DNA from 3 places in the Rhizobium sp. BK098 genome. Region 3 is predicted to be linked to each of the others. Evidence: riboswitches for the same ligand, from Rfam matches in the RefSeq annotation. Region 3 holds a riboswitch; each other region holds the start of a gene.
The links. Region 3 has a riboswitch for thiamine pyrophosphate ahead of thiM (hydroxyethylthiazole kinase). Riboswitches for the same ligand answer to the same signal wherever they lie in the genome.
Positions count from the first base shown of each region.

Region 1: linked by a shared signal. The riboswitch ahead of thiB (thiamine ABC transporter substrate binding subunit) and the one ahead of thiM (hydroxyethylthiazole kinase) in region 3 are both predicted to bind thiamine pyrophosphate.
Region 2: linked by a shared signal. The riboswitch ahead of thiC (phosphomethylpyrimidine synthase ThiC) and the one ahead of thiM (hydroxyethylthiazole kinase) in region 3 are both predicted to bind thiamine pyrophosphate.

Region 1 covers NZ_JACHYY010000005.1:189,231-199,347, forward strand. Annotated here, with positions in the region: gene FHT73_RS15365 (multidrug efflux RND transporter permease subunit) at 1-995, opposite strand, end outside; gene FHT73_RS15370 (efflux RND transporter periplasmic adaptor subunit) at 992-2,173, opposite strand; gene FHT73_RS15375 (ABC-F family ATP-binding cassette domain-containing protein) at 2,488-4,317, opposite strand; gene FHT73_RS15380 (thiamine diphosphokinase) at 4,320-4,973, opposite strand; gene FHT73_RS15385 (MarR family winged helix-turn-helix transcriptional regulator) at 5,046-5,573, opposite strand; gene FHT73_RS15390 (MDR family MFS transporter) at 5,738-7,273, shown strand; TPP riboswitch at 7,344-7,460, shown strand; gene thiB (thiamine ABC transporter substrate binding subunit) at 7,546-8,538, shown strand; gene thiP (thiamine/thiamine pyrophosphate ABC transporter permease ThiP) at 8,546-10,117, shown strand, end outside.
Region 2 covers NZ_JACHYY010000004.1:505,334-515,450, reverse strand. Annotated here, with positions in the region: gene FHT73_RS14400 (RNA polymerase sigma factor) at 1-331, opposite strand, end outside; partial or broken gene FHT73_RS29505 (TetR family transcriptional regulator) at 1,080-1,250, shown strand; gene FHT73_RS14395 (TetR/AcrR family transcriptional regulator) at 1,251-1,736, shown strand; gene FHT73_RS14390 (porin) at 1,952-3,043, opposite strand; TPP riboswitch at 3,653-3,784, shown strand; gene thiC (phosphomethylpyrimidine synthase ThiC) at 3,877-5,703, shown strand; gene thiO (glycine oxidase ThiO) at 5,705-6,682, shown strand; gene thiS (sulfur carrier protein ThiS) at 6,673-6,870, shown strand; gene FHT73_RS14370 (thiazole synthase) at 6,873-7,646, shown strand; gene FHT73_RS14365 (thiamine phosphate synthase) at 7,643-8,254, shown strand; gene FHT73_RS14360 (hypothetical protein) at 8,416-8,760, shown strand; gene FHT73_RS14355 (DUF1989 domain-containing protein) at 8,854-9,714, opposite strand; gene FHT73_RS14350 (LysR substrate-binding domain-containing protein) at 9,841-10,117, shown strand, end outside.
Region 3 covers NZ_JACHYY010000007.1:96,163-106,279, forward strand. Annotated here, with positions in the region: gene FHT73_RS18835 (hypothetical protein) at 1-363, opposite strand, end outside; gene yghU (glutathione-dependent disulfide-bond oxidoreductase) at 576-1,451, opposite strand; gene FHT73_RS18845 (DUF1127 domain-containing protein) at 2,025-2,171, opposite strand; TPP riboswitch at 2,401-2,497, shown strand; gene thiM (hydroxyethylthiazole kinase) at 2,548-3,351, shown strand; gene thiE (thiamine phosphate synthase) at 3,348-3,986, shown strand; gene thiD (bifunctional hydroxymethylpyrimidine kinase/phosphomethylpyrimidine kinase) at 3,983-4,795, shown strand; gene FHT73_RS18865 (undecaprenyl-diphosphate phosphatase) at 4,926-5,798, opposite strand; gene FHT73_RS18870 (hypothetical protein) at 5,998-6,210, opposite strand; gene FHT73_RS18875 (transcriptional regulator NanR) at 6,314-7,018, opposite strand; gene oiaX (3-oxo-isoapionate-4-phosphate decarboxylase OiaX) at 7,196-8,455, shown strand; gene FHT73_RS18885 (four-carbon acid sugar kinase family protein) at 8,461-9,795, shown strand; gene FHT73_RS18890 (phosphogluconate dehydrogenase C-terminal domain-containing protein) at 9,885-10,117, shown strand, end outside.

The DNA.
Region 1 (10,117 bases), on a different contig from region 3:
GGGTTATAGATGATGCGATATTCGAGCCCCTGCGGGAAATCCTGCGCCAGGCTTTCCATCGTCTTTTGAATATCGGCGGCGGCATCGAGCGCGTTCGTGCCCGGGCGTGCGAAGACGCCGAGCGCCACCGCCGGGCTGCCGTTCAGATAGCTGTTGGTGACGTAGTCCTGCGCGCCGAGCTCGATGCGAGCGACATCCTGCAGCTGCACGAGACGACCGTTGCCCGTCGCCTTCACGATGACATAGCGGAATTGCCGCGCATCGGAAAAACGCCCCTGCGTGGTGACGGTATATTGGAAGGCGTTGGTGCCGGACACCGGTGGCCCGCCAATCGTACCGCCGGAAACCTGCACGTTCTGATCGCGAAGCGCCTGAACGATGTCGCCGGCGGTCATGCCGTAGGCGGCGAGCTTTTCTGGATCCAGCCAGATACGCAGCGAATATTGGCGCTCGCCGAAGAGCTGGACGTCGCCAACGCCATCGAGACGAACGAGAAGATCGCGGATGCGCGTACGGGCATAGTTGGAAATATAGAGCTGGTCGTAGCGATTGTTCGGCGAGAGGAGATGCACGACCATCATCAGGTCGGGCGAGCTCTTGACCGTCGTGATGCCGATGCGGCGGACATCATCGGGCAGTCGCGGTTCGGCAATGGCGACGCGGTTCTGCACCAGTACCTGTGCCTTGTCGAGATCGGTGCCGAGCTTGAAGGTGATCGTCAGCGCCATGGAGCCGTCAGCACTGGAATAGGAGGACATATAGAGCATGTCCTCGACGCCATTGATTTCCTGTTCGATCGGCGTCGCCACCGTATCGGCTATGGTCTGCGCGTCGGCACCCGGATAGGAGGTACGCACGACGATGGTCGGCGGCGCGACTTCAGGATATTGCGCCACCGGCAGCTGGAAATAGGCGATGCCGCCGACGATCAGCAGCACGATGGATAGGACCGATGCAAAGATCGGCCGATCGACGAAGAAGTGGGAAAACCTCATTGGCTCGTCCCCTGTGCATCGGCCTGGGCCGGCGGCTCGTCATTCGTCGCCTGCTGCGGCAGCTCGATCAGCTGGGGCGTCACCTTGACACCGGGCCGGATACGCATCAGCCCGTTGACGACAATGGTCTCGTCGCCGCTCATGCCGTCGCGGATGACGCGATAGCCATAGAGCTTCGGCCCGAGACGCACGGATTTCGGCGTGATGTTGCCGGCGGTATCGACAGTATAGACGACGCGCTGGTTCTGATCCGAACCGATGGCTTCATCCGGCACGAGGATCGCCTTGTAGCTGTTGGACCCCTGCACCTGAATACGTCCGAAAAGGCCGGGTTGCAGAACGAGATTGGGATTGGGAAAGCGGGCACGGACGCGGATCGTTCCGGTCTCGTTGTCGACACGGTTTTCCGCGAAATCGAGCTTGCCCTTGAAGGGCTTCTGCTTGGAATCGGCAATCGTCACGGTCACATCGAGACCGCCACCGCCCTGCTGCAGGGCGCTGCCATTCTTGCGGGCCTCGTCAGCGTAGGAGAGCAGCCGGCGCTCATCGACATCGAAATAGAAATCGATGGGATCGAGCGACACAATGGTCGTCAGCACGGTCTGATCAGCCTGTACGAGATTGCCGACCGAAATCAGGCGCCGGTCGATACGGCCGCTGAGCGGCGCGGTAATCCTGGTGAAATCCATGTCCAGATTGGCGCGATCGACCGTCGCCTGCGCACCGCGCACATTCGCCTGCGCCGAAATGAGATCGCGGCGTCGATCATCAAGCGTCGAAGCCGACTGGCTGCCCGTCGTCGACAGGGATTCCGCCCGCTTATATTGCGCATCAGCAAGCGTCAGCGACGATTTTGCCACTTCCAGCGAGGCAGTCGCCTCGTTCAGAGCAGTGATGAAGGGCCGCTGGTCGATGACAAAAAGTAGATCTCCCTGCTTGACGATCGCGCCGTCCTGGAAATGCACCTCCTGCAGGTAACCGCCGACCCGCGAGCGCACGGAAACCTCATCGACCGCCTGGAAGCGCCCGATGAACTCGTCGCTATCGACGACATCGCGAACGACAGGTTTGGCGACCGTAACGGGCGGTGCCGGCGGCGCACCCTGCGCAAGCGCCTGGGCACTCGATAAAACGGCAATAACACAGCTCAACAAGACGGCACGCGGCAGCATCGGCATGAAGCACCCCTTGAAAAACCGCACGCGGCAGCAGGCGCCGTCATTGCGGTACGCTCACGAAATTTGTCTGCAACTTTCCGCGAAGAACCTGTCGCCATCAGGCGCGGTGAAACCAGGTCGCTTCGGACTTCCCCAACATGCGCCACGGGCCGCGCCGGCCCGGGGGTATCAACCGGAGCGTGGTCCGGCAACATGCGTTTATGTATAAACGGTTTATCGGATTCGACAACAGGGAATGAACCGCCAGCGATCGAGCGCAACCGATTGTTTTTACTGGATAGTAAAGACGCGCATAGGATGAGCCGATAGAAACATCAGCCCTCCAGCTCCTCGCGCAGCATTTCGAGCTCCAGCCATTCCTCTTCCATCTTGATCAGGCTTTCGCGCAGCTTTTCCATTTCCGCCGCAAGGCGGTTGAAGGTTGCGGGATCCTTGGAAAAGAGGTTCGGATCGGCCATTTTCTTTTCGCGCGCGGCAATCTCGGCTTCCGCCTTCGCCATTTCCTTCGGCAGGTTTTCGAGCGCAAATTTCTGCTTGTAGGAAAGCTTGCCCTTTCCCTTCGAGCTCTCGCCGGCCGGCGCTGAAGCTTCGGCCAATTTCGGCTTTTCGGCTGCTTTTTCCGCCCGCTTGCGCTCCTCGATTGCCCCCTTGCGCTGAGCGAGCATGTCGGAATAGCCGCCGGCATATTCGATCCAGCGCCCGTCGGGCTCTTCCGGATCGGCGGGCGCGATCGTCGAGGTCACGGTACGGTCGAGGAAATCGCGATCGTGGCTGACGAGGATGACCGTACCGGCAAAGCCGGAGACGATTTCCTGCAGCAGGTCGAGCGTCTCGATGTCGAGATCGTTCGTCGGTTCGTCGAGGATCAAAAGATTGGTCGGCCGCGACAGGATACGGGCCAGCATCAGCCGCGCGCGTTCGCCGCCGGAGAGGTTCCTAATCGGCGTGCGCGCCTGCTCCGGCTGGAACAGGAATTCCTTCATATAGCCGGTCACATGCCGCTGCTCACCATTGACGAGCAGGTTCTCGCCGCGACCGTCGGTCAGATAGTTGGCGAGCGTATCTTCCGGGTTCAGCTCCTCGCGCTTCTGGTCGAGGGTGGCGATTTCCAGATTGGTGCCGAGCTTTACAGTGCCGCTATCCGGCTCCAGCTGCCCGGTCAGCATCTTCAGAAGCGTCGTCTTGCCGGCGCCGTTCGGGCCGACGAGGCCGATGCAATCGCCGCGATGTACGCGGATCGAGAACGGCGCGACGATGACCCGCTCATTATAGGACTTGGTGATCTTGTCCGCCTCGATCACCAGCTTGCCGCTTTCCTGCGCATCGGAAGCAGCCGCCTGTACCGTGCCCAAAGCGCCTTTGTGACCGCGATAGCGCGAGCGCATATCCTGCAATTCGCCAAGGCGGCGCATGTTGCGCTTGCGCCGCGCCGTCACGCCGTAGCGCAGCCAGTGCTCTTCGCGCTCGATCTGCTTGCCGAGCTTGTGCTGCTCCAGCTCTTCGGCTTCCAGCACCTGGTCGCGCCAGGCTTCGAAATGGCCAAAGCCCCTGTCCAGACGACGCGAAGTGCCGCGATCGAGCCAGACGGTCGCGGTCGAAACCTTCTCCAGGAAACGCCGGTCGTGCGAGATCAGAACGAGCGCGCTGCGGCTCTTCTGCAGCTCGCCTTCCAGCCATTCGATGGTCGGCAAGTCCAAATGGTTCGTCGGCTCGTCGAGCAGCAGGATATCCGGTTCGGGCGCCAGAACGCGCGCCAGTGCCGCGCGGCGCGCTTCACCGCCGGAAAGGTTCTTCGGATCCTCTTCGCCGGTCAGGCCGAGATGAGAGAGCAGATAGGTGACGCGATAGGGATCATCGCCAGGCCCAAGACCGGCCTCGGCATAGGCCGCCACCGTCTTGTAACCGGCAAAATCAGGTGCCTGCTCAAGATAGCGCACGGTCGACGACGGATGACGGAAGACTTCGCCCGATTGCGCTTCGACGAGACCGGCGGCGATCTTCAACAGCGTCGACTTGCCGGAACCATTGCGTCCGACAAGGCAGATCTTGTCGCCCGGCTCCACCTGCAGGCCGGCACCGGCGAGCAACGGCGCACCGCCGAAGCTCAGAAAGATGTCGTCGAGTTTCAGAATGGGAGGGGCCAAGATCAGACTCCGGAAAGGTCATAAGGGCGGGCAAGAACAATGGCCCTGCCGCTGCCGAGCGAAAAGCGCACATCGCCTTCCGCCACGTTGGAAATGGTGCGCGATGCGCCGAAGGGCAAATGAAAATCGCGCAAGGGGTAACGGGCGTTGTCGATGAAAAGACCCGTCAGATCGCTGAAACCAAGAACGGAGAACAGCGAGCCAGCCGGCAGTGCCAGCGTGAGATCGCCTGACGGAAGCGGCACCGCCTCCTCGTCACCCGACGTCAACAGCACGTCGAAGCCTTTTTCGGCGAGCTGGATACCATAAAACAGGTGCTGGATCGCATGATCGGAGCGCTCGCCGCCCATGGCGCCCGCCAGGATCAGTCTCGTGGCGCCGCGATCGATCGCTTCCGAGACGGCGATCTCGCCGTCGGTCGCAGCCTTCGCCGCCGGATAGGGCTGCCTGGGCACATTCGGAAAGGCTCCCTGCAGATCGGCAGGCGTGGAATCAAAATCGCCAACCCACAGCTCCGGTTCCACCCCGATCGCGAGGGCATGGCGCATGCCGCCGTCAGCCGCTATGAAGCGGCTGCCGGAAACCGCAGCGCGCAATCGCTCCGTCAGGCGAAGCTCGCCGCCGAGCAGGATGGTGAAGGTGGTGGACTGGCTCATGAGGCAAGCCCATAGCGCAAAGTCCTATCTCTAGGGAAGAGCGCCGTCACCGGAACGGTGCGGCGAAGCCGATCATTCGGTCGTTTCCTTCATGGCGGCCTGGACGACACGTTCATAGCCGCTGACATAACGATCGAAGAGAAACGAAAAGCTTTCGATGTCTTCGGGCGACCAATCGGCAAAGATGCTTCCGATAACGGCGTATTTCTGCACCTGGATTTCCGACAGCAAACGCTGCCCGAGTGCGGTCAGCACCACGACGATACGCCGCGCGTCCGCCTGCGATGCCTTACGGCGCAACACACCACGCGCCACCATGTCGGCAGTGATGCGGCTCGCGCGCGATGGATCGATGCGCAAGAGCTCGGCAATCGTGCCGACGGTCACTTCGCCCGTATCTTCCGCCCGCCGCACGACATCGAGCACATCGAGATGCGAAAGCTCAAGCCCCGGGGCCACATGTTGAATGGCGAGCCTGCCGATCATGCGACGGCCGGTCAGCAAGCGCATGCGCATCATCGCCTGACCGATGCGCAGAAACTTCTCGTCTTCGGCCAGCGTCGGAACTTCGATATCTTTTGTATTCGGCGCAGATGTCATCCCTAAAGCATAGCAGAGGTCGGGACGAAACAAAACATGCAAATGGCATTCACCTGCCATTGACAATTATATGCTAATAGCACATATATTCACCCATGAAGACCGGGCGTCCCGCGCATTCGCTCGATAGCGCAGCGTTCCGGCCCAGTTCGGGTTCTTGCTCCATGGACATGCAGACAAGCTTCACACCGCTCGTGGCGGATCACAAACGGCGGCTTATTCTTTTCCTCTTTCTGATGACTGCCATGTTCATGGCAACGCTCGACAACCAGATCGTCTCGACGGCACTGCCCACGATCGTCGGCGAGTTCGGGCATCTGGATCGCTTCGGCTGGATCGGATCGGCCTATCTTCTCTCACTTTCCGCCGTCATGCCCGTCTACGGCAAGCTCGGTGATCTCTTCGGCCGCAAATATGTGATGATGACGGCGATCGCGATCTTCACGGTCGGCTCTGCCGTCTGCGGTCTAGCCGTCTCGATGGATACACTGATCGCCGCCCGCGTCCTTCAAGGCTTCGGCGGGGGCGGCATCATGGTCTCGATCTTCGCCGTCAACGCCGATCTTTTCGAGCCGCGCGAGCGTGCGCGCTACCAGAGCTATTCGAGCCTCGTGCTGATGGCGTCGGGCGCCATCGGCCCCGTTCTCGGCGGCACGATGAGCGATCTTTTCGGCTGGCGTTCGATCTTCCTCGTCAACGTGCCGATCGGCTTCATCGTGCTTGCCGGCCTGGCCTTCATGCTGCCCTACCGCAAGCCTGCCCGCCGTCCGAAGATCGATTATGCCGGCGCCATCGTCCTTGCCCTGACGACGACAAGCATTGTGCTTGCTGCCGACGGAAGCGAACTCTTCGGGTCGCTGCTATCGCCGCAATGCCTTGGTATTATTGCCTTCGGAGTGATCTGCGCCATCGCCTGGGTCTTCATAGAGCGCCGCGCGCCCGAGCCGATTGTGCCAATGACGCTGTTCCGCAATCCGACATTCGGCCTTCTGCTGATCCTCTCGATCACCAGCGGCGCCGTCGCCATCGGCATGGTCAATTACTTCGCGCTCTTCCTGCAGACGACGACAGGCCTTTCTCCCTCCATGGCCGGGCTGCTGTTCATTCTCCTGACCGGCGGCATCGTCTGCGGCTCGCTCTCCGCCGGCCGGCTGATCGCGGCCAAAGGCCGTTACAAGCCGTTTGCCGTCGCCAGCGCCAGCTGCAGCACCATCGCATTCGCCTCGCTCGCCTTCGTCCATGCCGGCACGCCCATCGTCCTCATTGGCGGCCTGATGCTGCTGCACGGCATCGGCATCGGCCTTGCCCAGCAGGTGCCCGTTATCGGCGTACAGAATGCAGCGGCCGCCCGTGACGTCGGCGCCGCGACCGGTGCCGTCACGTTGTCGCGCATGGGCGGCGCCTCCATCGCCATCTCCATTTACGGCGCCATCATCGCCGCCAAACTCGGCAATGTCGGTGTCTCCATATCCGGCGTACCGAACATCGAGGAGCTGACACCGAAGATGATGGCCGCCTTGCCCGAGATTACCCGCGAGGCCGTCGCCAACGCCTATGCGAGCGCCTTCAGCCCGTTGTTCATGACGGCAGCCGGCATTTGCATGTTTGGTCTCCTGACCTCGCTGACGCTGAAGAATGTGCAGCTCCCGGGTGCCGCGAAGAAATTCGAAAGCCCGGCGGTCGCGGAGGCTGCCGAGTAAATCCTTCCTGCTGCAATCGGCAAGGGAATCATTTCCCTTGTCATCCCTCCGTCACAAGGCTAAATCTGCCGACGCTCTAACGGGGTGCCTTATGTCCTTCAGGACATTTGGCTGAGAGGCTTTCACCGGCCAACCCGCGGAACCTGATCCGGCTAACACCGGCGGAGGGATTAGACGCGTGACGAAATCATAGCGCCCTTTCCCCTTCAAGACGAAACCAAAGTGGAGGCGCTGTCGTGCAAAACCGATCGCTATTGTCATTCTTCACCGGCCTGGCCCTTGCCGCCGGCGCAACGTTTTTTGCTGCTCAGACGGCTGAAGCAGCCGACAAGACCCTGACCATCTACACCTATGAAAGCTTCACGGCCGACTGGGGTCCTGGCGCCAAGGTCAAGGCCGCCTTCGAAAAGACCTGCGGCTGCACGGTCAACTACGTCGCCGTCACCGATGGCGTCGCGCTCCTCTCCCGCCTAAAGCTGGAAGGGACCGGCACTAAGGCCGATGTCGTTCTCGGCCTCGACACTAATCTCATCGACGAAGCGAAGGATACAGGCCTCTTCGACGCAAGCGGCGTCGACACCTCGGCCCTCAAGGTTCCCGGCGGTTTCAAGGACGACGTCTTCGTGCCCTACGACTACGGCCATTTCGCCGTGATCTATGATAGCCAGACCGTCAAGAACCCGCCCAAGAGCATGAAGGATCTCGTCGAAGGCGATCCCAATCAGAAGATCGTCATCGAGGATCCGCGCACCTCGACGCCGGGTCTCGGCCTGCTGCTCTGGGTCAAGTCGATCTATGGCGACAAATCCGCCGATGCCTGGGCGAAGCTCAAAGGCCGCATCCTGACGGTCACTCCCGGCTGGTCGGAAGCCTACGACCTGTTCACCAAGGGCGAAGCGCCGATGGTGCTCTCCTACACGACGTCACCGGCCTATCACATGATCGAAGACAAGACCGATCGCTATCAGGCCGCCGCCTTCTCGGAAGGGCATTACATTCAGATCGAGGTCGCTGGCCTCATCAAGTCCTCGCCGAACAAGGAACTTGCCCGCGATTTCCTGAAATTCATGATCTCCACCGGCTTCCAAGACATCATTCCGACAAGCAACTGGATGATGCCGGTTTCCGCCACTTCCGAGCCGCTGCCGGATGCCTTCAGCAAGCTCGTCGTGCCGTCGAAGACCTTCCTGATGAGCCCTGCGGACGTCGACAAGAACCGTAAAGCCTGGATCGACGAATGGCTGACCGCCACCAGCGGCAACTGATGCCTTGATCATACTCACGGCACCCGAGCGAAGACGCGCTATTTCCGGCGGGGCGTTCAGCCTCGGCAGCATTGCGCTCTTCGTCGGGATCGCCGTTCTTGTTCTTATCTCCGCCGGCATCGAATCCGGCAGCGACACCTCGCTCACAGACCCATATCTACTGCGCATCCTACGCTTCACACTGCTGCAGGCGGTGCTTTCGACACTGCTCTCCATTGTGCTCGCCATTCCGGTCGCCCGCGCATTGGCGCGCCAGCCGCGCTTTCCCGGCCGGCTGTGGCTGATCCGACTGATGGCCGTGCCGATGGGCCTGCCGGTGCTGATCGGCGCACTAGGCCTGCTCGGCATATGGGGCAGGCAGGGGCTCATCAATCAGGCGCTATCAGCACTCGGCCTGTCGCAGCCCGTCAGCATCTATGGCCTGGCCGGTATCCTGCTTGCGCATGTCTTCTTCAACATGCCGCTCGCCTGCCGACTGATGCTGGCCGGACTGGAGCGTGTGCCAGCGGAATATTGGCTCGTGGCCGGCGGACTCGGCATGCGGCCCATCTCGGTCTTCCGCTTCATCGAATGGCCTATCCTGCACGGCCTCATTCCCGGCATCGCCGGCCTGATCTTCATGCTCTGCGCCACCAGCTTCACGCTGGTCCTGATCCTCGGCGGCGGCCCGGCCGCAACGACGCTGGAAGTGGCGATCTACCAGGCGCTTCGCTTCGATTTCGATCCCGGCCGCGCCGTGATGCTGTCGCTGCTGCAGATCGTCGTCACCCTGCTTGTGCTCGGCGTCATGACGCTGTTTCGAGCTCCCGACGATCATGGGCTCACCGGCGGGCGAGCGCTGCGCCGCATCGATGGACAGCGGATGGCTGCGCGATGCATCGATGCTGCATTGCTGGCGGCCGCGACGCTCTTTCTCGGCATGCCGCTTGCTGCGGTCGTCGTGACCGGCCTCGAGGCCAATCTTTTCAAGCTCGTCTCCCAGCCAATCTTCCTGCAGGCGGCAGTCACAAGTCTTGCAATCGCGCTTGCTGCGGGCCTTCTGGCCGTGCTGACATCCTTCGCGATCATTCGCGCCCGCTCGGTGATATCGGCGGATCGCCGAAAGTCCCTCAGCTTGCGCGGCCTGGCGCTCGCATTAGGCGCAAGCTCCTCCCTCATCCTGCTGGTGCCACCGATCGTGCTGGCAACCGGCTGGTTCCTGGCGCTCAGGCCATTGGGCGATCCCAGCCGCTTTGCGGCCGTCCTCATCATTGTCATCAATGCGCTGATGGCGCTGCCCTTTGTCATTCGCGTCATCGAGCCGGCCTATACGGTCCATGTCAGCCGCACCGGGCGGCTGGCGGCAAGCCTCGGCCTTCACGGCACTGCGCGCCTGCGCGTGGTCGATTGGCCGGGTCTGCGCAAACCGCTCTTCACGGCGCTCTCCTTCGCCATGGCCCTGTCGCTCGGCGATCTCGGCGCCGTCGCACTCTTCGGCTCCGATAGCCTGATGACCCTGCCCTGGCTGGTCTACAGCAAGCTCGGCAGCTACCGCACCAACGACGCCGACGGATATGCCTTGATCCTCGGCTTGGTATGC
Region 2 (10,117 bases), on a different contig from region 3:
CATATTCGATGTCAGGCGGATGTTCGGCAAGAACGTCCTTGCGGCGGCGCAGGCGATCATAGCAAAGGTTGATCGCCACACGATGCACCCAGGTGCTGAAGCGCGCGTTGCGCTGGCGCCAGCCGCCGGCATTTCGCCAGATGCGCAAAAATGTCTCCTGCGCCACATCTTCGGCCTCGGCCGCATCGCCAAGCATGCGGGTCGCGACGGCGACGATGCGCGGCAATTGCCGCGCGACCATCATGCGCATCGCCGAAACATCGCCTGCAGCGATTCGGCCAAGTAGATCCTCATCCTGGTCGCCACTCTTGGGCGCGCGATCCCACTTCATCGACAATCGCCACCGCTCCAGTTCACTGCGATAGTTGCATGGCACCTCGGCCTTATAGTCGGCAAACAGTGCCACTTGGATCGCAGCATCTCGGTCAGCGTATCATCCTTCGACATCAAACGCGGGTTCACGAGAATTGAACGCGGCGCTTATGCAAATCCGTCGCTCTTATGCCAGGAATTTTCGAATTCTCTTTCCACGCTGAAAGACGATTTGCGCTCGAACTATTGTCAGCTTGCAAAAAGACAGACGAAAGCTCAAGCTAGGTCAGAGCTGCAGCAGATCGCTTGTCGACCGGTTCCGCCAGTTCGACCAAAGCCATGGCGGTCAGACCCGCCGCATGACGGCGGGATCAAGACTTCGATGATCGATATGAGCTGACGGATCTGCGAACGCCGCAGGCTAAATGCATCATAGGTTTCAACTTGAACGCTGCATCGCTTCCGGAACAAGCGGACCGGGGATCGCCCGGCCAATATATTTCGCCATCATGGCTATATCAGCATTTGCACTTTCCGATTTTCACTTCACAACATGGGGAAATTGCTCACGGAAACTTGCGCGTGGCTTATAGCGCTTGACAGGATATATTCTGTTACGATTTGCTTGCTCAATTTTTGAGGATAGATAAATACCTCCACTCCGTTGAGCATCGCTGGTATATGGGCTCCAGCACTGAACGGTATGATGGAAGAAGAATATCAATAAGAGGGGCGCAGCTTGAACATCGGTTTCTGTGGAGAGGTGAATGAGGCGAACTAAGGAGGAGGCGGCAGAAACGAGGAACGAGATTTTGCAATCCGCAAAAGCTCTGTTTCTCGACAAGGGCTACGAGAATGTCAGCCTGGAAGAGATAGCCGTAGCCGCCGGTGTCACGCGGGGGGCAGTGCATTGGCATTTCAAGAACAAGCAAGGGCTGATGTTTGCGATCCGCGACGAGGCCCAGCAGCCGTTCAAGGATCTGGCGGAGCGGATGTCGAAGGAACTGCCGCCCAACCCGCTCGATCTCATCGCCGATACCATAGCCGCGATATTTGACGATATCCACAGCGACCCGCGCAAGCGTAGCATGCTGAAAGTTATGATGCATCTCGACATGGCGTTTTGCGACGGCACCACGAGCCGTGCGAGTTCGTTTCGGCACGACATGCACGAAAATTTCGAACGCATATTCACCCTTATGGATGAAAAGACAAAACTTCCGCCTCCCTGGACGCCGGATACTGCCTCTTCCGCATTGACAGCGGTCATCGGCGGCCTGATCACCGAATGGACCCTCGACCGAGGCAGCTTCGAACTGGTCCCGTGTGGACAGATGTTCATAAAGATGGTGCTTAAAACCTGGTTCCCGCTTGCACAGACGCAGGAACTGGCGATTGCCGCGATGATACCGGAAAAAGCCTAGAACGGTGGTCTCTTCGGAATTGAAGAGAACCAACGACGGCAGTTTGAAGCTTCTGCCGGGAGCTGAACCGATTTCCCAAAGCTGGAAATAAAAAAGGATCCGGAGGGAAAGCCAGATCCTTTGCTTTGATCGGAGGTCAACCGATCGATGAAAGAAGCCTGACGGATTGGAACGTCAGGCTTCTCTTACCCGGCATTGAGCCGGGTAATTCAATATTAGAAGCTACGCTCGAAGCGCAGGATACCAGCCCACTGATCCTGGTTCACAGAATCGAAGTTGGTGTAGGAGACTTCCGGCTCGATGAGCAGGTTCTTGACCGGGTTCCACTTGACGTTGGTGGTTGCGGCAAAAATCTTCGAGTCGGTGTAGGCGAGCTGCAGGTTCCACTTCAGCTTTTCGTTGATCGGAACGCCAACGCCGCCCCAAACAGCCCAGTCACCCCAGCCGCACTTCGATGCATCGTTAACCGGGCAAGCCGAACGATCGAGGTTGGTGCCGGCATACTTGTTCAGCTTGTCGCCGTCGGTGTTCCAGCCGCCCATCAAGAAGGCCGAGAAGGTACCGAAGTCAGCATCGACACGAGCCTTGATGGCGCCTTCTTCGACGATCGAGTCGTAACCGCCAACGACCTTGAAGCCCCATGCGCCGGACTTGAAGCCAGCACCGGCAACGACGTCAGGAGCGTAGTGGTTGCCCTTGTCGTCAGACCACCAGCTGGAGCCATAGGAAGCGCCAGAACCGCTGGAGTTCGAGTCTTCAACCGAGATCACAGCCGTGAAGCCGTTGCCGGCGTCGTAGTTGTAGGTCAACTGGTTGAGTTCGTACGGACCGTCATAGATCACGTCGTCGTTGATGACGTCGCCGGCATAACCGATGTAGGAGTTGTACTGGGAGTCAGCCTTACCAACGAGGAAACCGCCGAGGCTGATGTTTGCGAACAGCAGCTTCGTGGAGGTGGAGTTGCCGTCATTCCAGTCCCAACGGATGACCGTGTTGGTCTTCAGCGGGCCGTATTCGGTGTCGGTTGCCGTGTCGACGCTCAGCTCCGCACGGGTGTGCCACAGCGTACCGTTATGGCTGTTCGGGTTGTAGGCATCGTACCACTCGCCTTCGGTACGGACGCGGCCGCCGATCTTGAGGCAGGTTTCGGTGCCTGGAATGAAGAAGTAGCCAGCGCCGTATGCGTCGCAGATGCGAACGTATTCCAGCGGCTCGGGCTCAGCAGCGACGATCGCGTCAGCCGCATGGGCGCCAGAAACTGCTGCCAGCGCAGCAGCGGAGCCGAGAAGAAGGCTCTTGATGTTCATTTTAAACTCCTGGTTGCAATATGCATTCCAATTTACCGCGAGTACAAAGCTGGAACACCACCCTGAGGATTACGTCGGTTTAAACGCAACCGGGCAGTCCGGCAGATACGCACCTGATGTCGGCTTGAGTCCCCTCTAACCTCCATAATTCACCCCGCGGCAAAGGTTTTGAAATGCCTCTACCGATCCGGCCGATTGCTCGTCCGTAAGACAGTTATGTCCTATATTTGGTTTACAAACAGCCCGTATGTTTGTCAATTCTGTGAAACCCGCCCCGGCATTAGACTTGATTGCTGTTGCTTAAATGCAACTGGCGGCGGGCTGAGCCTTTTACTGCCGGAATAGTCGGCCGTCGCCAAGGTTCAAGAATTCGCACCAAATCGAGACAGCCTTCCCCAATCAGGCTCGAGATCCGGAATTTTCATCGGTACCATTTATGCGGGAACGGGCTTAGATCAAGAGCAGCGTCATCGAAGATGATGATCGCGCCTATAGGAGGCTCGCCCCTATAGAATCCAAGCCGCCCCCGCGCCACACTGGTCAATCGATTGAGAAAACGCGACCGTCGTTGCGGGGTTGACAGAGAACAAGGGTAAGGCATAGCCTTTCCGTATTCACCAGGGGGGTCCCGGCAAGGGGCTGAGATACTGCTGGACAATGAGGCTTTGCCTCCTGTTGCGCAGTGACCCGTTGAACCTGATCCAGTTCATACTGGCGTAGGGACGGTGCAAGCGCTCGAAGGCTTCGGATTCCCGCCTGGATTCCATGCCGGCGTCTTTTCATCATTCCGGCTGATTGACTGGGTCTCCAACTGCAACTTGGAGCCTCAAACCATGAATATTGCCGCAAAGAACCTCACTCCGACCGTCACCACCGGCCCGCTGCCGGCATCCGCGAAAATCTATGTTCCCGGAGAGATCCACCCGGACATCCGCGTGCCGATGCGCGAAATCAGCGTCCATCCGACCTCGGGCGAGCCGCCTGTCATTGTTTATGATTCTTCCGGCCCCTACACAATCGAGGGCGCCGATATCCGCATCGAGGAGGGTCTATCTCAGCTACGCCGCGACTGGGTTCTCGCTCGCGGCGATGTCGAGACTTATGAAGGCCGGCATGTGCGCCCTGAAGACAATGGTTTCGTCACCGGCGAGCGGCTGACACCGGAATTTCCGGCCAAGCGCCAGCCCCTGCGGGCGAAAGACGGCAAGGCGGTCACCCAACTCGCCTATGCGCGCGCCGGCATCATCACGCCGGAAATGGAATTCATCGCCATTCGCGAAAATCTCGGCCGCAAGGCCAAGGCAGAAGCCCTGATTCGCGATGGCGAAAGCTTCGGCGCCCATATTCCGGATCATGTCACCCCGGAATTCGTCCGCCAGGAAGTTGCGAGCGGCCGGGCGATCATTCCGGCCAACATCAATCACTCCGAAAGCGAGCCGATGATCATCGGCCGGAACTTCCTGGTGAAGATCAACGCCAATATCGGCAATTCCGCAGTCACCTCCTCAATGGCGGAGGAGGTCGAGAAGATGGTCTGGGCTGCCCGCTGGGGTGCCGATACCGTCATGGACCTTTCGACCGGCCGCAACATCCACAACATCCGCGAATGGATCATCCGCAATTCGCCGCTGCCGATCGGCACCGTACCGCTCTATCAGGCACTGGAAAAGGTCGGCGGCATTGCCGAGGAACTGACCTGGGAAATCTATCGCGACACGCTGATCGAGCAGGCGGAACAGGGCGTCGACTATTTCACCATCCATGCCGGTGTGCGGCTGCATTACATCCCGCTCACCGTCAATCGCGTCACCGGCATCGTCTCGCGCGGCGGTTCGATCATGGCCAAGTGGTGTCTGCATCACCATCGCGAGAGCTTCCTTTACGAGCATTTCGAGGAAATCTGCGATATCTGCCGTGCCTATGACGTCTCCTTCTCGCTCGGCGACGGCCTGCGCCCCGGCTCGATAGCTGATGCCAACGACGCCGCACAATTCGCCGAACTGGAAACACTCGGCGAGCTGACGAAGATCGCCTGGGCCAAGGATTGCCAGGTGATGATCGAAGGCCCCGGCCATGTGCCGATGCACAAGATCAAGGAAAACATGGACAAGCAGCTTTCCGTCTGCGGCGAGGCGCCCTTTTACACGCTCGGGCCGCTAACGACGGATATCGCGCCCGGCTATGACCACATCACATCGGGCATCGGCGCTGCCATGATCGGCTGGTTCGGGACGGCGATGCTCTGCTACGTCACGCCGAAGGAGCACCTTGGTCTGCCCGATCGCAACGACGTCAAGACAGGCGTCATCACCTACAAGATCGCAGCGCATGCGGCGGATCTCGCCAAAGGTCATCCGGCCGCGCAGGTTCGTGACGATGCTCTGTCGCGCGCCCGGTTCGAATTCCGTTGGGAGGATCAGTTCAACCTTTCGCTCGATCCGGACACGGCTCGCAGCTTCCACGACGAAACCCTGCCGAAAGAAGCTCATAAGGTGGCCCATTTCTGCTCGATGTGCGGTCCGAAATTCTGCTCGATGCGGATTTCGCACGACATCCGCGCCGAAGCGCAGAAGGAAGGGCTGGAAGCCATGGCGGCCAAGTATCGAGAGGGCGGAGACCTCTATATGCCGGTCGAAACCCCTGCACAGCCGGCTGAATGACATGCGTATTCTCGTTAAAGGGGCCGGCGTTGCCGGCCTCACGGTCGCCCACGAGCTAGTCCGGCGCGGAGCGGAGGTCACGATCTCAGATCCAAGCCGGAATTTTCATCATGCCGCCTCCTGGCTTGCCGGCGGCATGCTGGCGCCATGGTGCGAGTGCGAAAGTGCCGATGAGGCTGTGCTGACGCTCGGCCGTGATTCCGCCGATCGATGGGAAGCGATTCTGCCTGGCAAGATCGTCCGCAATGGAACGCTCGTCGTCGCGCCGAACCGCGATCAAAACGAGCTGAAGCGATTCGCCGGCCGCACGACGGACTATCGCTGGGTGGACGAAGACGAAATCGCCACCCTTGAGCCTTCGCTTGCCGGCCGATTCCGCCAGGGCCTGTTCTTTCCGCAGGAAGCACATCTCAATCCCCGCGAGGTCCTGCAATCGTTGAAGGGCGATCTATCTGCAAAAGGCGTCACCTTTATCGACGGGCTCGTGGATGACGATAGCTTCTCTGAAATCATCGATTGCACGGGAGCTGCCCGCATCGGCCGCATCCGCGATTTGCGCGGCGTACGCGGCGAAATGCTCTATCTGCAGAGCGATGAGATCGTGCTTTCGCGCCCCGTCCGCCTGCTGCATCCACGTTTTCCCGTCTATATCGTGCCGCGCGGCGAAGGCCTGTTCATGGTCGGTGCGACGATGATCGAGACCGACTTCAAAGGGCCGATCACCGCCCGTTCGCTGATGGAACTCTTGAACGCAGCCTATGCGCTGCATCCGGCCTTTGCCGAAGCTGCGGTGGTCGAAACCGGCGCCGGCATCCGCCCTGCCTTTACAGACAACCTTCCGCGCGTGACGCGGCAGGGCAAAGCCATCCTTGTCAACGGCCTCTATCGCCATGGCTTCCTGCTCGCGCCCGCGATGGCCGAGAAAGCCGCCGATCTCGTCTTTTCCGGACACGACGAAAGGAGCCGCCAATGCGCCTGATCATCAATGGCGAAGCGCAGATCGTCGAAGCAACGACGCTTTCGCAACTTCTCACGGCTCTCGAATATGAGGGCGAGTGGCTGGCAACCGCCGTCAACGGCGAACTCGTCCATAGCGAGGAACGCGGCGACCATATCCTAACCGACGATGACAGGATCGAGATCCTGACGCCAATGCAGGGAGGCTGACCATGCTTGAACTCTACGGAACCCAAATTATATCGCGCCTTCTTCTCGGCACGGCGCGCTATCCCTCCCCGGCCGTACTGGCGGAAGCTGTCAAACGTTCGCAAACCGGGATCGCGACTGTATCGCTGCGCCGGGAAACGGCAGGCGGGCGTAATGGCGGCGCATTCTTCGAGATGATCCGCGAACTCGGCGTTCGCGTCCTTCCCAATACAGCAGGCTGCCACGGCGTATCGGAAGCAGTACTGACCGCGAAAATGGCGCGCGAGGTCTTTCGGACCAATTGGATCAAGCTCGAGGTGATCGGCAATCACGATACGCTGCAGCCCGACGTCTTCGCGCTGGTGGAGGCGGCGAGAATCCTCACCGATGACGGCTTCGAGGTCTTCCCCTACACGACGGACGATCTCATCGTCGCCGAGCGGCTGCTGGAAGCCGGATGCAAGGTGCTGATGCCCTGGTGCGCGCCGATCGGAACGGCGGCCGGACCGCTCAATCTATCCGCTCTGCGATCGATGCGGGCACATTTTCCTGAGGTTCCGCTGGTAGTGGACGCCGGCATCGGCAGGCCTTCGCATGCAGCGACCGTCATGGAGCTCGGCTTCGATGCCGTGCTGCTCAACACAGCGGTTGCCGGGGCCGGCGATCCGGTCGCGATGGCGGAAGCCTTCGCCAAGGCCATCGATGCCGGCCGGCAGGCATACGGCGCCGGCATGCTTGAGCCGCGCGATATGGCGGTGCCATCGACACCAGTGATCGGAAAGCCGGTGTTCGCATGACGCTCGATCCCTTCTACCTCATCGTCGATAGCGCCGCCTGGATCAGGCGATTGGTGCCGCTCGGCGTCAAGCTGGTACAGTTGCGCATCAAGGATCGCTCAACGCCTGAGATCCGCGCGGAAATTCGCGAGGCGAAGGCAATTTGCGCCGCGCATGAGTGCCAATTGATCGTCAACGACTATTGGCAGCTGGCAATCGAGGAGGGTTGCGATTTCATCCATCTCGGCCAGGAGGATCTCGCTTCTGCCGATCTCTCCGCCATACGGGATGCCGGATTGAAGCTGGGGCTTTCGACACATGACGAGGCGGAGCTGGAGACGGCGCTTGCTGCCGAACCCGATTATATAGCGCTGGGGCCGATCTATCCGACCGTCCTCAAGGTTATGCTCTGGGCACCCCAAGGCCTCGATCGGATCGGCGCGTGGAAGGCGCGCATCGGCAACCGGCCTCTCGTTGCGATCGGCGGCCTGACGGTCGAACGTCTTGCGGGCGTATTCGAGCATGGCGCCGATATCGCCGCGGTCGTAACGGATATCACCCACAATGCCGACCCCGAATCGCGAACGCTCGAATGGGTGGCGGCGAGCCGGCAGACGCCTCCAAATTGACAAGATCGCCCCTCAGGAGCCCATGCAAGGGGCTGTTTTCAGCCGCTATTGCCCGATGAACGGGCCATTCATAGAATATTCAGCTGAACATAATCATGCTGAAGGCGTTAATTAGATGACTCGCGTATTCGCTGAGCACAAAGACTGCTTTGGAGGTAGTCATGATAAAGAAGACGGTTCTTACGGTTTTGCTGGCCGCTACGGTCGTAGGCGGCGCATTGGCGCCCGTCAGCAGCGCACAGGCACAGTATTACGACGGCCATCGCGGTGACTGGCGCGGCCATGACGATTGGCGTCGTCATCACCACCATGGCAATGGGGGCGCGATCGCCGGCGGCGTTGCTGCCGGTCTTCTCGGCGGCCTGCTTGTTGGCGGCGCTCTTGCCAACAGGGGCCCGGTTTATGAAGTCGCCCCGCCGCCGCCCAGGTGCTGGTACGAGGATCGCCGCGTCCAGAACGAGTATGACTATGGCTGGCATTACGAGCGCATTCGCGTTTGTAATTAGGCAATAAACGATGCGTCCGCCTGAATGGAGGCATCGTTTGATTCGGATTTGCCGGCGGCCGGAACCGCCGGCAAATTTATTTTATGCGGTAAATTATAGTCCGTGCGTCCTCGGATAGGCATTGCGCTCCGGGAATGCTCGCCCGGCAAGGGTTTCCGGTTCGGGTCGCCAAATTTCGACGAGCAAGGGATAGCAGGGCACCGTATCGCTCGAATGTTCGCTGCCACAATCGCCGCCGGGGCAGGCCGAAAGTGCGCCGAGCAGATCGATCTCCGCGAAGAACTCGAGGAAGTCGCCCGGCCGCACGGGGCTTGCCTTCATGAAATACTGGTGGGTGTCGCGCGTAAATCCGGTACACATGAACACGTTCAGCACGTCGTGAACGTGAAACTCCGCCTCTTGGACAGGGATGTTCATTTCCTTGGCGAGCGCGCGTGACAGGTTTGAATGGCAGCAACGGTGATAGTCGTCGCCGTTCAGCAGCCGGTTCGTATAGGGATCGCAGCGCGTGCCGATGACGTCGTGAACGCCGGCTCCATCCGCGTCCCAGCCATACCAGCCAAGCGTATCATGGGTGATCGTCGCCATTGGCCGCAGATAGGGCAACGTGCTCCACAGCCGATCGCCGACACCGACATGGGTGGCATGCAAAGCCCGCGTCTTGCCGCTGAAGAAGCGCTCAGAAAGATCGGCAGCATTCCACAGATTGAGATCGCCCACCTGCGCGCCCTCGACGCTGACGATCCGGAAGAAATGTCCCTTCGGCACGCGAAAACTGCCGCCTTCGCGCGCAGGCACGATGATTTCGGCAATCTTGGTCATGGTTTGCCTTGCCGCGCGCAGCACATCCATATCGACCGGCGGCAGCGTTCCGTTCGGGTAGACGACAACGGGGGGCTTGCCGCGCCGCTCCTCGGCATCGGCGGGTGCGGGCATATCGAAAATACTGTCCATGGCGGCTTTCATTCCTACTCGATCTGACAAGAAGACATTCGTCTCGGCAGCACTGTAAGGATACCAGCTCCTTGCGCAACGGTGATCGCGCTTGCGCTTTGGCTAAGTCTTACTTAGCCTGTTGGAATGCAACATGTCCCCCTTGCCTCCCTTCGCGCCTTCGAGGCGGCCATTCGCCACGAGAGTTTTGCCAAGGCGGCGGCCGAGCTCAATCTCACGGCCGCGGGCGTTAGCCAGCATGTCCGTACCTTGGAGGAATGGCTCGGCATCAAGCTCTTTACGCGCCATGCCCGTGGTGTCACGGCGACGATGGCCGGCCGTGAATTCGGGGCTGCCGTTGCAAACGGCCTCGGACATATCGATATCGCCGCCCGGCAGCTGCGGTTTGCCAGCAATAATCGGC
Region 3 (10,117 bases):
TTGACCGAGGCCAAGCAAGCGCAGCAGATCGTCACGCACACGCCCGATTTCGCGGTCATAGACAGCCGTCGGCGAGCTTGTTTCCATCTCCCGCCTCAGATCCGCGTAAAAGGATTCGACCGTGGCAAAGGCGGCGGCGGATATGGTCGATGCCGTCGACGAGCCGAAAGCGAGATCTTCGGGCCGTGGTGCCGGACCATAGCCATACATGTTGAGCCCGGTGAGCGGATCGCAATCCAGCCGTTCATCGCCACCCGACACCAGGTGTTTCAGCAGCGCATCCCTCGCCTCGCTCTGTTGCTTCGACAACGCACCCGTAGTCGCATTTTTATCCAGGGTACGGTCGTCAGCAACTTGCTGCATGGAGAAGCATTCCTCTTTCGCCAATGTCGACACGCTTTGCAGAATCGCGCCGCGGTCTACGCCGGGCGGGGGAGCCTCGGCAGCCGAACATTACGCTTCACAAGATGGAGCGAGGCTGACTTGCCGGGACCGACAGCACCCGCAGTAAGCGCAATAAAAGAGCTCGCGATCCGGAGGGCCGCGAGCTCATTTCTGCAAAGCGAATGGTCGGATCAGCCGGCAGCTTCCAGCTTATCCTGCGTCTTCGTCTCGAAGTCGCTGGCATCGTGGCGCTCACGCAGCTGCTCGGATGGATCGCCCGACATGCGGTTGACCATGCGGCCGCGCTTGACGGCAGGACGCGAGTAGATTTGCTCGGCCCAGCGCTGCACGTTCTTGTAGTCCTGCACCTGCAGGAACTCGGCCGCACCGTACTGCCACCCCTTGGCCAAACCGCCGTACCACGGCCAGATGGCGATATCGGCGATCGTATAGTCGCTGCCGGCGATATATTCGCTTTCAGCCAGACGGCGATCCAGCACGTCGAGCTGGCGCTTCACCTCCATGGCAAAGCGATCGATCGCATATTCGATCTTCGTCGGCGCGTAGGCGTAGAAATGACCGAAACCGCCGCCGAGATAGGGCGCGCTGCCCATCTGCCAGAACAGCCAGGAGATGCATTCGGCCCGAGCCGGCTGCTCGGTCGGCAGGAAGGCGCCGAATTTTTCGGCGAGATACATCAAAATCGAGGCCGATTCGAAAACGCGAACCGGCTTCGGGCCACTTCGGTCGAGCAAAGCCGGGATCTTCGAATTCGGATTGATGTCAACGAAACCGCTGCCGAATTGATCACCCTCACCGATCTTGATCAGCCAGGCATCATATTCCGCACCGCTGTGACCAAGCGCCAGCAGCTCTTCGAGCATAATCGTGACCTTCACGCCGTTGGGCGTTCCAAGCGAATAGAGCTGAAGGGGATGGCGTCCTACCGGCAGTTCCTTCTCGTGAGTCGGGCCGGCAATCGGGCGATTGATATTGGCGAACTGGCCGCCATTGGCCTTGTTCCAGGTCCAGATTTTCGGCGGGGTATATTCGGCAGGGCCGGTCATGGGCATCCTCCTTTTTCGGGAATCGAATTTGGGCGATCTTCGATGTAGCGCGCTACATAGATCGCACATAGGGGCCGCTCTTCATTTTTGCGAGAGGAGGATACCCAACTCTTTGAATGCGCCGAGGCTGCTTTGCACGCATGCCGCCTGCGCCGGGCTAGGATCCCTATACCGATCCGGGCCATTCTCAATCGCTTGGAAGTTCAACAAGACGAAAAAGCCTGCCGCGGGAGGAGGAGCGGCAGGCTTTTTACAAGAACCGAACAGCGGATGGGAGGAGGAGTTCCGCTATTCCTGCAGTCGTCCCTGGGAGGAGGATAAGGACGTCTGCCAAGCGAAGGGATGCGGGAGGAGATGCATCGCTTCGATGAAAAGAACATACCAGTCTTTTGCTCAGTTCATAGGCATTTCTTTGCAAGGCAGTTATGCGTCATGCGAAAAGCAAGGAGCTAGATTGATGCAATCTTCAGCAATCGCCGCGGAAATGAACGGTGATGCCCATAAAGCAAAAGCGCCTGCTCAAGGGAACAGGCGCCGGCATAATGCAGCTTTTATAAGGAGCCGTTTCGGCCGTTAGCGAGCGATCGCTGCGCGGGCAACATTGCGGATCTCACCGCGATCGATACCCAGGTCGTGCAGTTCGCGCGTGGACATACGGCCCAGTTCGGCGACCGTCTGACGATACTTGCGCCAGTTGTTGAAAGAGCGTGCTACGTTCATGATGATCCCCTTTCCTTGGGCTTTCGAAGCTGAGCAGCCGTGCTTGGCGCTCCCGTCGCTTCGATGAGAAATATATAGCCGAATCCCACGGCTTTTTGCAGAGCTAAGGGATCACTCCACCCATGCAGTTACTGCATAGATCGCCAAAAAAAGGGGGCGATCCCAACCGTCAGCATCGCATTTATGATTTGCTGGTGACAGCGCCGTCTTTGTCTGCGAAAAGAAGAGAGATGAGAGACAGGGGCGTCCGCTATCCGGCGGGCTGAGAAGCACCCTTCGAACCTGAACCAGATCATGCTGGCGGAGGAAGTCGCTCGGGACCTCGCGAAGCTGAAGCACGTCGTCCCTACGCGTCTCGCCGCCTGAAAGGGGCGATATGCAAGACCAAATCACACCGGGCAATCTACTTCGCACCATGCGGGCGAACCCTCCCCTGGTACAATGCATCACCAATTTCGTCGCCATGAATATTGCGGCCAATGTGATGCTTGCCGCCGGCGCATCGCCGGCAATGGTACATGCCGAAGAGGAGGCCGGTGAGTTTGCCGCTATCTCCGGCGCACTGACGATCAATATCGGTACGCTTTCGTCCGGCTGGCTTGCGGGCATGCGGAAGGCCGCTCAGTCGGCAAACGAGACGGGCAAGCCCTGGGTCCTCGATCCCGTCGCCCATTATGCGACAGGGTTTCGCCGCGATGCCATCACGCGCTTGTTGGAACTAAAGCCGACAATCATTCGCGGCAACGCATCCGAGATCATCGCGCTTGCCGGCGGGACGAGCCGCGGCCAGGGCGTCGATAGCCGCGATGCTGTCGAGCAGGCGGAAGATTCCGCCCTTCAACTCGCGGAAAAGCACAGCTGCGTAGTGGCAGTCACCGGCGTTACGGATTTCGTGACGGATGGGCAGAAGGCGAAGCGCATTGCAGGCGGTTCGCCATTGATGCCGCAAGTAACCGCACTCGGCTGCTCCCTTACCTGCCTCGTCGGCGCCTTTGCAGCGGCATCGCCAGATGCACATCTGGAGGCAACGGTTGCGGCGCTTGCCGTCTTTGCCGTGGCCGGCGAACAGGCGGGGGCGGCGGCTGGGGGACCAGGCTCCTTCTCCTGGCGCTTCCTTGACGCACTCGCCGCTTTGAGCCCGAAGACACTGGATCGCGACGCAAGGATATCTGCGGCATGAAGCAAGACTTCGATCTCTCGCTCTATCTCGTCCTCGATCCGCTGCTATGCCGTGATCTCGGTATGGTGGAGACAACGCGGGCGGCGGTGGCGGGCGGCGCCACCATGATCCAGTTTCGCGACAAGGAGGCTTCGACCGCCGCCATGATCGAAACCGGCCGTGCCCTCAAGCAAATCCTGCATGGAACGAATGTCCGGCTGATCGTCAACGACCATGTCGAGGCTGCCCTCGCCATCGGCGCCGATGGCCTTCACATCGGTCAGGAAGATATGAATGCCGCCGACGCCCGCCGCCTGATCGGCCCGGACATGATCCTCGGCCTCTCGGTGGAAACGGAGGCTCTCGCCTCCTCCATAGATGCCGGAATCATCGACTATGCCGGGATCGGTCCGGTCTTTGCCACACCCACCAAACCCGACCACAAGCAACCGATCGGCTTTGACGGGCTTGCCCGCATCGTCAGGCTTTGCCCGGTTCCTTCAGTGGCAATCGGCGGCCTGAAGGCCGTTCATACCGCCGATGTCCTTTCGTGCGGCGCAGATGGCCTCGCGGTCGTCTCGGCCATATGCGGACAACCGGACCCGCAAGCGGCGACAATCATCATCGCGAAAGCCATCAAGGAGGCTCGCCAATGATCCGCAACGTTCTATCTATCGCCGGCTCCGATCCCTCCGGCGGTGCTGGCATTCAAGCCGACCTGAAGGCTTTCTCCGCCCGCGGCGTTTATGGAATGGCGGCTCTGACCGCCTTAACCGCGCAAAACACTCAGGGTGTCTCCGGCGTCCATCCCGTGCCCCCCCATTTCGTGGCAGATCAGATCAATGCGATCTTTGCCGACATCCGTGTGGATGCGGTGAAGATCGGTATGATCGCCAATGCCGCCATCGCCAGTGCCGTCGCGGACATTCTGGCGCGACATCGCGATGTACCCGTCATCCTCGACCCGGTCATGATCGCCAAGGGTGGCGCCGCTCTGCTGGCTGCCGATGCCGTTGACGTGCTGACCACACGATTGCTGCCGCTCGCGACCGTCGTTACCCCGAACCTACCCGAGGCGGCTGCGCTGTTGCATGACGCAGAGGCGAAAAGCCGCCAAGACATGGCGCGCCAGGCGCTTGCGCTGGCCGCGCTCGGGCCTTCAGCAGTCCTCGTCAAGGGTGGTCATCTCGAGGGTGACGAAAGCCCGGATGTGCTCGCAAGCGGCGATCATGTGGCCTGGTTCGAAGCTCAGCGGTTGCCGACCAAGAATACGCATGGAACGGGCTGCACGCTCTCAAGCGCTATCGCGGCAGAGATCGCCAAGGGCCTGCCGCTCCCCGAAGCTATCGCCGTCGGCAAGGCCTATCTCGCCGCCGCGGTTGCTGCCGCAGGCCAGCTTTCCGTCGGAAGCGGCCATGGGCCTGTGCAGCATTTCTATGCACTGTGGGCCACAAATAAGGAGTAGCGAGCCTGTTACTCAAGGATCAGGTCGCCGTTTCTGGTGCCGGCCGCGGCCTCGATCGGGCATAAGACAAAAAGCGCCGTCCTGATGGGCGGCGGCGCCTCTTCATTGGCGATCGAATGGTACGGGCGGCTCAGGCCCAGCCCATGGTCAACACGCCAAAAAGGATGACGGCGCCGAGACCGATACGGTAGATGACGAAAGGCCAGGTCGAAAAGCGTTCGAGAAAGCGCATCAGCCCCCAGATGGTGATGAAGGACGATATGCTGCCGACAATCAGGCCAACGAGCAGCACCGACCAGGCTTCCATCGGAATATGCGCCTTGTGAAGCTCATAAAGCTCCTTCAAGCCGGCAAGAGCGATGGCCGGTAAGCCGAGCAGGAAGGAGAACCGTGCCGCCTCCTCTCTTTTTAAGCCGAGGAACAGTGCGCCGGTTAGGGTCGAACCCGAGCGCGAGACACCGGGGATAAGAGCACCGACCTGCGTGATGCCGACAAAAAGGGCATCCATCAGCGTCATCTGTCCGATATCCTTCCTATGGCGGCTGTAAAGCTCAGCGACCGCCAAGAGCAAGCCCATGACCACGCAGGCGATGCCGATGACCCAGAGGCTGCGGAAAGACGTGCCGCAAGCGTTCAGGGAGGATGACAGCAGCAGGCCGGCGATCACGATCGGTATGGTGGCGATGACGATGGCGATCGCAAGCCGGATGGAAGGAGAGCTCCAGTCCCTTTGCCTGATCGCATCGAGCGATCCAAAGGTGACGTAGCGGACGTCGCTCCAGAAATAGGAGACGATCGCTGCAAGTGCTGCAAGCTGCATCGTAGCCGAGAAGGCAGAACCAGGGTCCTGCCAGCCCAGCAAGGCGGGCACCACGCGCATATGGGCAGTGGACGAGACCGGCAGTAGCTCGGTCAATCCCTGCACGATGCCCAGAATTGCGATCTTGGCATAGCCCAGGGCAACAAAGCCCGTATCCACGCCTTGCGTACAAACATCAGCCACGTTTTGATATCCTCAGTTGTTCAGGGGGCTTAGCACCGAGTGGTGCGACGAACTAGCTGTGAAACTGGTTCCCAAATTGAACTTGGCAACACCTAGTGAAGGGGTCGCCAATATTTCATCGGGACAAGCTGAGGATATAGCCGCGCAGGCTGAACTCTATCTGAAATTGCCGGCTCGAATTTTGGAGTTTGGCGTATTTCTAGCCGTCATCCTCCGGCAACGCCTGCATGTAGCGGATCATGGTGTAGAAGCCGGCGAGGAGGACCAACCCGCCTGCCGCATGATGCAGATTGTGCAGCATCGTATGGTGATGCCTGAGCAGAAGGCAGCTCAAATTATAAAGGGTTATGGCCACCGCCGTCATGAGAGCGGCCAGGAATAGCGCCATGTTTCGCTGAAAGAAATCAATCATCACGCACACCTCTTTTGAGTGCCAACAGATTCCATAAGGATTGGGGAGGAATTACGACAAAGGCACAGAACCGTGGCACCGTGGCGGGCGAATGCCGACGGGTTCATTTCGTATAGAGCGCACGCGATCTTTCCAGATGCTTGAGCATCGCCTGCTCGGCGCCATCTGCATCGTTTTCAGCGAGGCGCGCGAGGATTTCCTCATGTTCGACCAGCGTGAACTTTTCCTTACCGGTCCAGATCAGCATGTCGGTATGATAGGCTTTCAGCCATGCGAGCATCGCTTCGCTGACGGCAGCAAAGATTGGATTGCCGGAAATCTGGGCGATGCGCGTATGGAACTGCATGTCCGCAGAAATGAAGTCCTCGGCATGACCGAGAGATGCGCGCTGCCGGTCGATGATTTCACTGAGATCGGCAACATCTTTCTTGCTCGCGCGCTGTGCGGCCTCGCGTGCCATGCCGCGCTCGAAGAAGATGCGGGCGCTCTTCAGCTGTTCAAGGGAATCAGGTGATTGCGACAACATGATCTTTGCGGTCAGGTCGACCTGCCGAAAGATCGACTTCGCTGTGAGCTGAAGCACCTTGGCACGTTCGCCATGGGAAATGTTGACCAGTCCCATATTGGCAAGGGCCTGCATGGCCTCCCGGATCGCCGGACGTCCGACACCGAAGCGTTCCATGAGGACGCGCTCGGACGGCATCTCGTCACCCGGCTTGAGCTCTCCCGACGTGATCAACCGTTCCAGCCGGTCGAATACTTCATCGGATAGCTTTCGGCGTACAATTTGTTCGACTGGCTCGCCCATGGAATCCCGCTTTCCCAAAGCTTTTACCCCTTATGCATTTTTGGCCGCCATGGCGGAAGCCCCACCCTACCGACAACCGGGCAAAAAATAGTTTGCAGAAGTTGGAATACTCATTATACCAGATCACCAGTTTGTGCCACGCGGAAAATCGTCGGCGAGAGGAGCATTCACCCACTCATGACTATTACCATCACCTACCGCATCGAAACGCCAGGCAGCATCGAGGCGATGGCTCGCAAGATCGCTAGCGATCAGTCGACAGGCACCTTCGTCGCTGTGCCGGGCGAGACGGAAGAACTCAAGGCGCGTGTGGCCGCGCGTGTCGTCGCGATCCACCCTCTTCCTGACGCGGAGCGTCCGACTTGGCCGGAGGTGGCCGAGGGCTATGGCCCGATCCATCGGGCCGATGTCGACATCGCCTTCCCGCTGGATGCGATCGGCACCGATCTTGCGGCACTCATGACGATCGCGATCGGCGGCGTCTTCTCCATCAAAGGCATGACCGGCATCCGCATTGTCGATATGAAGCTGCCGGAGGCCTTCCGCAACGCGCATCCCGGCCCGCAATTCGGCGTTGCCGGCAGCTTGCGCCTCGCCGGCGTCAGCGGTCGCCCGATCATCGGCACCATCGTCAAGCCGGCGCTCGGCCTTCGGCCGAAGGAAACGGCTGCCCTTGTCGGCGAGCTGATCGGCTCCGGTGTCGATTTCATCAAGGACGATGAGAAGCTGATGAGCCCGGCCTATTCACCTCTGAAAGAGCGCGTCGAAGCCATCATGCCGCTGATTCTCGACCATGAGCAGAAGACCGGCAAGAAGGTGATGTACGCCTTCGGCATTTCGCATGCCGATCCCGACGAGATGATGCGCAACCACGATCTCGTGCTGAAGGCCGGCGGCAATTGCGCCGTTGTCAACATCAACTCTATCGGATTCGGCGGCATGAGCTTCCTGCGCAAGCGTTCCGGACTGGTGCTGCATGCGCATCGCAATGGCTGGGATATCCTGACCCGTCATCCCGGCGCCGGGATGGATTTCAAGGTGTATCAGCAGTTCTGGCGCCTGCTCGGGGTCGACCAGTTCCAGATCAACGGCATAAGGGTCAAATATTGGGAACCAGACGACAGCTTCGTCGAATCCTTCAAGACGATCCGCACACCGCTTTTCGATCCATCCGACTGTCCGCTTCCCGTTGCCGGTTCCGGTCAATGGGGCGGCCAGGCGCCCGAAACCTACCAGCGCACCGGCCGGACGACCGACCTTCTCTATCTCTGCGGCGGCGGCATCGTCAGCCACCCCTTCGGACCCGCTGCCGGCGTTCGTGCAATCCAGCAGGCCTGGCAAGCGGCGGTTTCGGACATACCGCTTGCCGACTATGCCAAGGACCATCCGGAGCTTGCCGCCTCGATCGCAAAATTCAGTGACGGCAAGGACGCCTGACAGCGATGTCCAATCTTCTTCTCAGCTACTACGGCGATGACTTCACCGGCTCGACCGACGTCATGGAGGCCCTCGCCTCGAACGGCGTACAAACCGCTCTCTTCCTCGGCATACCAAGTGAAACCTTACTGGAGCGGTTCAAGGATTGCCGCGCCATCGGCATTGCCGGCACCAGCCGCAGCGAAACGCCGCAATGGATGGACGAACATCTAACGCTCGCATTTCAATGGCTGAAAAGCCTCGATGCCGCGCTATGCCATTACAAGGTCTGCTCGACTTTCGATTCCAGTCCGAAGATCGGCAACATCGGCAAGGCGATCGAGATCGGCAAGGCGCTCTTTGCACAATCCGTCGTGCCGGTCGTGGTCGGTGCGCCGCAGCTCAAGCGTTACACTGCCTTTGGCCATCTCTTTGCCGCGTATCAAGGCGAAGTCTTCCGTATCGACCGACACCCGGTCATGAGCCGGCATCCCGTCACGCCGATGGATGAGGCCGATCTGGCCGTGCATCTGAGCAGACAGACGTCCCTTCCCGTCAGCCTCGCCGATCTCGTCGCACTCCGGGCAACCGATGCCGACGCACGGATCGATGCGCTGACGGGAGGCAGGGAGGGCATCCTGCTGCTCGACGTCGACAGTGCGGAAACACAGGTTGCCGCGGGACATCAGCTATGGCGTCTGGCAATCAAGGGCAACGTCTTTGTCGCAGGCTCGTCCGGTGTCGAATATGCTCTTCTCGATGCCTGGCGGAATGAGGGTTTGATCGAAGAGAAGCCGGTATTCGCTCCTCCCGGCAAGGTCGATCGCCTGGCGGTCGTCTCCGGCAGCGTATCGCCTACGACCGAACGTCAAATCCGCCGGGCTGCGGCCGGCGGATTTGACGGCATCGATCTCGATCCATTGGCGCTTGTCGGAGAAAATGCCGAGCAGGCGCTGGAGACAGCGGTCGCCGCGGGCGTGGCCAGCCTCAAGGTCGGACGCAGCGTCATCCTTCACACAGCACTCGGCCCATCGGCGGATCGCGGCGGCGATATAGACCGTATTCCCGGCGCCCGCCATCGCCTGGGGCAGGCTCTCGGCACGATCCTGCGACGGTTGATCGAACAGGAAAATCTCGGCCGCGCCGTCATCGCCGGCGGCGACACGTCGAGCCACGCGCTCAAGGAATTGCGTGTCGAAGCGCTGACAACGCTTCTTCCATTGCCGCAAACCCCCGGCTCGCCGCTTTGCACGGCCCACGGCAGCTACGCGCCCACCAATGGTCTGCAGATCGCGCTGAAGGGCGGCCAGGTCGGCACCGATGATTATTTCACACAGATCCGCGACGGCAGGGGATCGTAGCGGCGTCATTCTTCAGCATTCATTGGCATACTCATTGACTCATTATACCACTTGCGATACCACATTCTGGAAGTGAACGAGGTACTAACATGACTGCAATTGCTCTTTTCGGCGCCGGAGGCAAAATGGGCTACCGGCTCGCCAAGAACCTGAAAGGCTCGCGCTTCGATGTGCGCCACGTCGAAGTCAGCGATGCCGGCAAGGCGCGTCTGAAGAATGATCTTTCTGTCGATTGCGTCCCGGTCGATGCCGCGCTGGATGGCGCGGACGTCGTGATCCTTGCAGTACCGGATACCGCTATCGGCAAGGTTGCCGCCGGCAT